Regions from separate parts of the Streptomyces sp. NPDC052109 genome, predicted to be linked through region 3. Evidence: riboswitches for the same ligand, from Rfam matches in the RefSeq annotation. Region 3 holds a riboswitch; each other region holds the start of a gene.
What was found. A riboswitch is a leader RNA that binds a small molecule or an ion and turns the genes downstream of it on or off. The one in region 3 is predicted to bind S-adenosylmethionine.
Positions count from the first base shown of each region.

Region 1 (2,260 bases), on a different contig from region 3:
GACTTGCCGGAGCCCGAAGGGCCGAGGATCACGGTGACCTCGCCGGGGCGGACGGTGAGGTCGACGCCGTCCAGCACCCGGTGGGTGCCGTACCACTTGTGCACGTCGTGGACCTCGACGGTGGCGGCCTCGACGTCCGCCAGGGCCTCGATCGTTCCGGCGGTCATACGGCGGCCTCCCGGCGGATGCGGGCCCGCAGGTCGGTGAGCCCGGTGCGGAGCTTCTGCAGCGGTGTCGGCGGCAGGCTGCGGGTGGCACCGCGGGCGTAGTGCCGCTCGACGTAGAACTGGATGACGGAGACGACACTGGTCAGGATCAGGTACCAGACGGTGACGACCAGCAGCAGCGGCACTATGTCGCCGGGATAGGTGGAGCCCATCGTCTGCGCGGAGCCGAACAGGTCGAGCAGGGAGACGTAGAAGACCAGCGAGGTCCCCTTGATCAGGCCGATGAGCTGGTTGACGTAGTTCGGGACGATCGAGCGCAGCGCCTGTGGGAAGACGATCTTCCGGAACTGGTAGCCCTTCGGCAGGCCGAGCGCCGCTGCCGCCTCATGCTGGCCCTGGTCGACGGAGAGGATGCCGCCGCGGACCACCTCGGCCGCGTAGGCGGCCTCGTTGAGGCTGAGGCCGATGACGGCGACGACCATGTCGGTGGCGAGCTTCGACTCGTCGAAGGAGATGAAGGCCGGACCGAAGGGCACGCCGACGCTCAACGTCTTGTACAGGGCACTGAAGTTGTAGAGGAAGATCAGCACCACGATGAGCGGGACGGAACGCAGCGCCCAGACGTAGGTCCAGCTGACCGCGCGCAGCACGGGGCTCCTCGACAGCCGGGCCAGAGCGAGCACGATGCCGCCGATCAGGCCCAGCACCGCGCTGTAGGCGGTGACTTGAAGCGTGATCAGCAAGCCGTCGAGGATGGTGGGGCGCAGGAACCAGTAGCCCCAGCGGTCCCACTGGTAGAAGGGGTTGGTCACCAGTCCGTGCACGAACTGGGCGACCAGGACCAACACAACCGCGGTGGCGATCCAGCGTCCTGGCCGCCGCAACGGCAGCACGCGCTGGGCGGTGAGGGCTTTCGACGGTTCGTCGGAGGTCGGCGCCTCGGGGAGGGTGACGGTGGCGCCAGGGGGTTCACTCATGGTGGGCTCCGGCTGGGTGGGAACACCCCGGAAGCGCGGCGGCATGCGGGGGCGCACACGACGGCGGGGTACCGGGGACAGGGAGGACAACGGCACACCGCACGGGCGGTGTTCGTCAGGAAACGCGGGGGCTGCGGGGAGAGGTCAGCCCCGACAGCGGGCACAGCCCGGTGCGGTACACAGTGCGCTGTTCACGCGGAGCAGATCGACAGCACGATCGGTGACGAGCAGGTTCGCGTACGGCCGTACGCAGCCCTGGGAGCGGCGTGCGGCCGTCCTGGGAGCTGCGTACATGGCGTCACCATCACTGTTCCGGCCCTGTGGGCCTCGCGCTTACCGAAACGTCTTCGGTCCGGTCGTCACCTGGGGCACCCCACCGCGGCGCGAGGGTTGCCGGCCAGCTAGCCAGGGCTTGTCGCTGACACTCATGACCGTTCAGGGCCGTAGTTAAGACAATTGCCCGAACGAATGTCAATGCCGGTCCACCAGGTGGAACGGCTAACCGGCCGCGTGTGCCGCCCAGTCCAGGATCTGGACGGCTGCTCCGGCAGCCTCCAGTCCATGGCAGCGGGCGTCATGACGGCGCTCGATGCCGTCGAGGTCGAGGTAGGCGCCGAACGCGGCGTGGGCGGTCAGGCGTCGGGCGTAGGCCCACAGCACTGGGTGGTCGGCGACGCGCTGGACCGCGGCGGCATCCAGGTGGTTGCGGTGCACGGTGTCGAGATGGACCACCGCGACCCACAACTCGACGTCCGCGGCGGTGATTTCGTCGCGGATCATATACGTGCGGCCGACGAGCCAGCGGTCGAGGGCGCCGAGCGTTTCCAGCAGCGCGCTCAGGGCCAGGTCACGTTCCACCGGCTCGCCACCGGCCGATCCGGCGCGCTGCGCGGCCTCCTCGATGCCCTGCGCGCACATCCGCTCGACCGCCTCGATCTCCGACTCCGCGCCGCACGGGTAGAGCGAGAGACGGTCACCGCCAAACCGGCGGTCGAGGTCGCGCATGATGTCCGGGGCATGGGTGCTCACGATCCGCCCGGACCATTCGTCGCTGAGCACCGGAGCGACGGCCGGACCGGTGTACCGGTGGGCGCCGGCCTCGTACAGCGGCCGCAG
Region 1 covers NZ_JBFAWF010000015.1:134,244-136,503, forward strand. Annotated here, with positions in the region: gene AB0L59_RS27530 (amino acid ABC transporter ATP-binding protein) at 1-167, opposite strand, end outside; gene AB0L59_RS27535 (amino acid ABC transporter permease) at 164-1,144, opposite strand; SAM riboswitch class IV at 1,469-1,577, opposite strand; gene AB0L59_RS27540 (glutathione S-transferase C-terminal domain-containing protein) at 1,643-2,260, opposite strand, start outside.
Region 1: it holds a riboswitch for S-adenosylmethionine, as region 3 does, so the genes downstream of both, AB0L59_RS27535 (amino acid ABC transporter permease) here and thrC (threonine synthase) in region 3, are expected to answer to the same signal.

Region 2 (2,260 bases), on a different contig from region 3:
GGCGGCGAAGTGGGAGCTGTTCCAGCCCTCCACGACGAAGGAGATGACACCGACGCGCGGGGCGTCGTCGCCGAAGAGGGAGAGGACCTTCACCTCGGGGACCTCGGCGAGGCCCGCGCGGGCCCTGGCGATCAGGTGCTGTTCGCGGGCGATCAGGGTGTCCCAGCCGGCCTCGGTGAGCGCCTTGCAGGCCGAGGCGATGGAGTAGGCGCCGATGACGTTCGGGGAGCCGGCCTCGTGGCGGGCGGCGCTCTCGTGCCACTCCACGTCCACTCCGCCGTCCTGACGCCGGGTCACCTTGCGGCTGGCGCCGCCGCCCGCGAGGTACGGCTCGGCCGCGCGCAGCCAGTCGGCACGGCCGGCCAGGACACCGGAGCCGAAGGGGGCGTAGAGCTTGTGGCCGGAGAAGGCGACCCAGTCGACGTCCAGGTCACGGAGGTTCACCGGTTGGTGCGGGGCGAGCTGGGCGGCGTCGAGGACGATCCGGGCACCGTGCGCGTGCGCCGCGGCGGCCAGTTCGCGCACCGGCCACAGCTCGCCGGTGACGTTGGAGGCGCCGGTGACGCAGACCAGGGCCGGTCCGTGGGGCTCACGGCCGGCGAGGGCCCGCTCCAGGGTCGTGACGGCCTGCTGCGGCGTGCGCGGGGCGTTGAGGTAGGTGACGCGGGCGTGCTGCCAGGGCAGCAGGGAGGCGTGGTGTTCGGTCTCGAAGACGAAGACCTGGCAGTCGGCGGGGATGGCCCGGGCGAGCAGGTTCAGGGAGTCGGTGGTCGAGCGGGTGAAGACCACCTGGTCGTCGGCGCGGCAGCCGAGGAACTCCGCGACCGTCCTGCGGGCGTTCTCGAACAGGTCGGTGGAGAGCTGGGAAAGGTAGCCGGCGCCGCGGTGGACGCTGCCGTAGTACGGCGCGTAGGCGGACACGTCGTCCCAGACGCGCTGCAGGGCGGGGGCGCTGGCCGCGTAGTCGAGGGCCGCGTAGGTGACCTCGCCGCCGGTGACGAGCGGAACGGTGACATCCCGGCCCAGAACGGGCAGAGGTGAGCAAACGGACTGGTCGGAGGCAGCGGTGAACACAGACATGGGTGAACTCCCGTGAGGACGTACGCCGAAGGGACGTACGGAAGAGGAAGAGAAAAGAGGGATGCGGAGGCGGGGCTCTGCGGCCCTATCGCATTCGCTTGCTCACGGAAGGCTCCTCGACGACCAGGACCCCTGGTTTCGTGAGGGGTCCGCGCTTGCCGTAGACCTCGCTGCCTACGGCCTGGTCTTCACCCGGGGCACCCCGCCACGGACGGAGGGTTGCCGGACAGCCGGCCGGGGCCGAATGACTGTCACTCATGACCTGGTTCAGTATCCTGCCACACGATCTTGCGTACGCAAGGCGCAGTCCGCCATCCGGACTGCGCCCTGCGTCACACCGGGCGGGAATCAGCGATTGCTGGCCGCCACCCAGCGCTCCAGCGTCCGCTTCGCCGCGCCCGAGTCGATGGACTCGGTGGCCCTGGCCATGCCGGCCCGGAGCTGGTCGGCCAGCGAAGCGTCCGTCGGGTGGAGGGCCACCAGGGCCGCCGCCGCGTTCAGCAGCACCGCGTCCCGCACCGCACCCTGCTCGCCGTCCAGCAGACGCCGCGCCACCTCCGCGTTGTACGCGGCGTCGGCGCCGCGCAGGGCGTCCACCGGGACGAGGTCGATGCCCACGTGCCGCGGGTCGAAGGACTCCTCCGTGACCTTGCCGTCCCGGACCACCCACACCCGCGAGGTGGATGTCGTCGTCAGCTCGTCCAGGCCGTCGTCGCCGCGGAAGACCAGCGCGGAGTTGCCGCGCTCGGCGAGGACACCGGCCACGATCGGCGCCATCCGGGGGTCGGCCACACCGACGGCCTGGGCGCGCACATGGGCCGGATTGGTCAGCGGGCCCAGCACGTTGAAGGTGGTGCGGATGCCCAACTGGCCGCGGGCCGGGGCGACATGACGCAACGACGGGTGGAACTTCACCGCGAAGCAGATGGTGATGCCGGCTTCTTCGGCGACCTCGGCGACCCGCTGCGGGGTCAGGTTCAGATTGATCCCGAGCTTCTCCAGGACGTCGGAGGAGCCGGACGCGGAGGACGCGGCGCGGTTGCCGTGCTTGACGACCTTGGCACCGGTGCCCGCGACGACGATCGACGACATCGTGGAGATGTTCACCGTCTTGGCGCCGTCGCCGCCGGTGCCGACGATGTCGACGGCCGGGCCCGGCACCTCGATCACGTTGGCGTGC
Region 2 covers NZ_JBFAWF010000001.1:1,020,428-1,022,687, reverse strand. Annotated here, with positions in the region: gene AB0L59_RS04650 (aminotransferase class V-fold PLP-dependent enzyme) at 1-1,080, opposite strand, end outside; SAM riboswitch class IV at 1,227-1,343, opposite strand; gene trpD (anthranilate phosphoribosyltransferase) at 1,429-2,260, opposite strand, start outside.
Region 2: it holds a riboswitch for S-adenosylmethionine, as region 3 does, so the genes downstream of both, AB0L59_RS04650 (aminotransferase class V-fold PLP-dependent enzyme) here and thrC (threonine synthase) in region 3, are expected to answer to the same signal.

Region 3 (2,260 bases):
CCGGGCCGCGATTGGACGCGACCAGCACCTCAGCACCGTCCGTGGAAGCCATGGTCCTCAACCTAGCCCGGCCCGGAAACGCTCAAACGTACGGCCGAGCACGGCGCGCCGACGTATACGACCGCTGCGGCCGGTTCACGCCACCCTGCGCCCGGCGTACTCCGCGATCTCCACCATCGGCGGCCGCTCCTCGGTGTCCACCGAGTACGTGCGCGGCTCGAAGCCGTCCTCGCCCCGCTCGAACTGGGTGAGGGACGGCCGGACCAGATGGCCGCGGGCCAGCCGGAGCTGGGCCGTGCGGTAGATCGCCGCGGCCATCCGGCCGAGCGCCTGGCCGTCCTGGTGCCGGTGCTTGCGGACCCCCACATCGACCTGGGCCAGCGCGTCCAGGCCCACCAGGTGCAGCGCGTCCACCAGCATGCCCAGCTCGACGCCGTAGCCGACGGGGAACGGCAACTGCTCCAGCAGTGAGCGCCGGGCGGCGTACTCGCCGCCGAGCGGCTGCACGAATCCGGCGAGCTGCGGCCAGTGCATGTTCAGCAGCGGGCGGGCCATCAGCTCGGTGACCCGGCCGCCCTGCCCGGCCGTACCGGCGAGCGGGCGGTCGTACATGGCCTTGACCAGGTCGACGTCCGGCTCGGTGAGCAGCGGGCCGACGATCCCGGAGACGAAGTCGGAGGAGAACTCCCTCAGGTCGGCGTCGACGAAACAGACGAGGTCGCCGGTGGTGACGAGGAGCGAGCGCCACAGCACCTCGCCCTTTCCGGGGACGGCCGGAACGCGGGGCAGGATCTCGTCCCGGTGAACGACCCGGGCGCCCGCGGCGGCGGCCACCTCGAAGGTGCGGTCGGTGGAGCCGGAGTCGACGACGACGATCTCGTCGACGAGCGGGGCCTGCTCGACGAGGTCGTGACGGATCACCGCGACGATGTCGCCGACCGTCTCCTCCTCGTTGAGGGCGGGCAGCACGACGCTGACCGTCTGCCCCGTGCGCTGTTTGGCGGACAGGATCCGGTGGAGCGGTCGATCGGCCACGGACCAGGAGCGGGTGGCCAGCCAGCGCTCGACTTCTTCCAGCACGGTCTGCGGCTCCTCACTGTTCGTGATCACACGGGGGTGATCGTGTGATCCATCTCGCGGTTCGGACGACTATCTCAACTGTCCTGGCCTTCGGTTACAGTCTTGAACAACGCCGATGACCATCGCATGTCGGGGGTCGCGCGCGTCCACAACCGAATACCGCTCATCCAGAGGGGCAGAGGGACACGGCCCGATGAAGCCCCGGCAACCCTCCAGTCGGTACTCGTAGATCCGCAGTGATCGCTCCGCGAGGCTCCCGGCTAGGGAAGGTGCCAAATCCGTCTCACGGCGAGATGCGTCGTGAGGAAGATGAGGAGAAAGGGCCTCGCCTCCATGGCTGTGCAGACAGTTGCAAGCTCCAGCACCCCCACCGTCGACCTCGGTCCCGCCGCGGCCCTGAGCTGTCGCGAGTGCGGTCACCGCGTCCCGCTCGGCCCGGTGTTCGCCTGCGAGGAGTGTTTCGGCCCGCTGGAGATCGCCTACGACTTCTCCGCCTACGACACCGAAGAGCTGCGCCGCCGCATCGAGGCCGGCCCCGCGAACATCTGGCGGTACGCCCCGCTGCTGCCGGTCCCGGCGGACGTGGCCGACAAGCCGAACCTGAACCCGGGCTGGACCAAGCTCGTCAAGGCCGACAACCTCGCCGCCGAACTCGGCGTCACCGGCGGCCTGTTCGTGAAGGACGACTCCGGCAACCCGACCCACTCCTTCAAGGACCGCGTGGTCGCCCAGGCCCTGGAGGCCGCGCGCGCCTTCGGCTTCACCACCCTGTCCTGCTCCTCCACCGGCAACCTCGCCGGTGCCGTCGGCGCCGCCGCGGCCCGGGCCGGCTTCCGCTCCTGCGTGTTCATCCCGCACGACCTGGAGCAGGGCAAGGTCGTGATGGCCGCCGTCTACGGCGGCGAACTCGTCGGCATCGAGGGCAACTACGACGACGTGAACCGTTTCTGCTCCGAGCTGATCGGCGACCCGGCCGGCGAGGGCTGGGGCTTCGTCAACGTCAATCTGCGGCCGTACTACGCGGAGGGCTCCAAGACCCTCGCGTACGAGATCTGTGAGCAGCTCGGCTGGCGGCTGCCCGACCAGATCGTGGTCCCGATCGCCTCCGGCTCCCAGCTCACGAAGATCGACAAGGGGCTGCAGGAGCTGATCAAGCTGGGTCTGGTCGAGGACAGGCCGT
Region 3 covers NZ_JBFAWF010000010.1:51,018-53,277, forward strand. Annotated here, with positions in the region: gene AB0L59_RS21260 (trehalose-6-phosphate synthase) at 1-52, opposite strand, end outside; gene AB0L59_RS21265 (glucosyl-3-phosphoglycerate synthase) at 136-1,080, opposite strand; SAM riboswitch class I at 1,241-1,396, shown strand; gene thrC (threonine synthase) at 1,414-2,260, shown strand, end outside.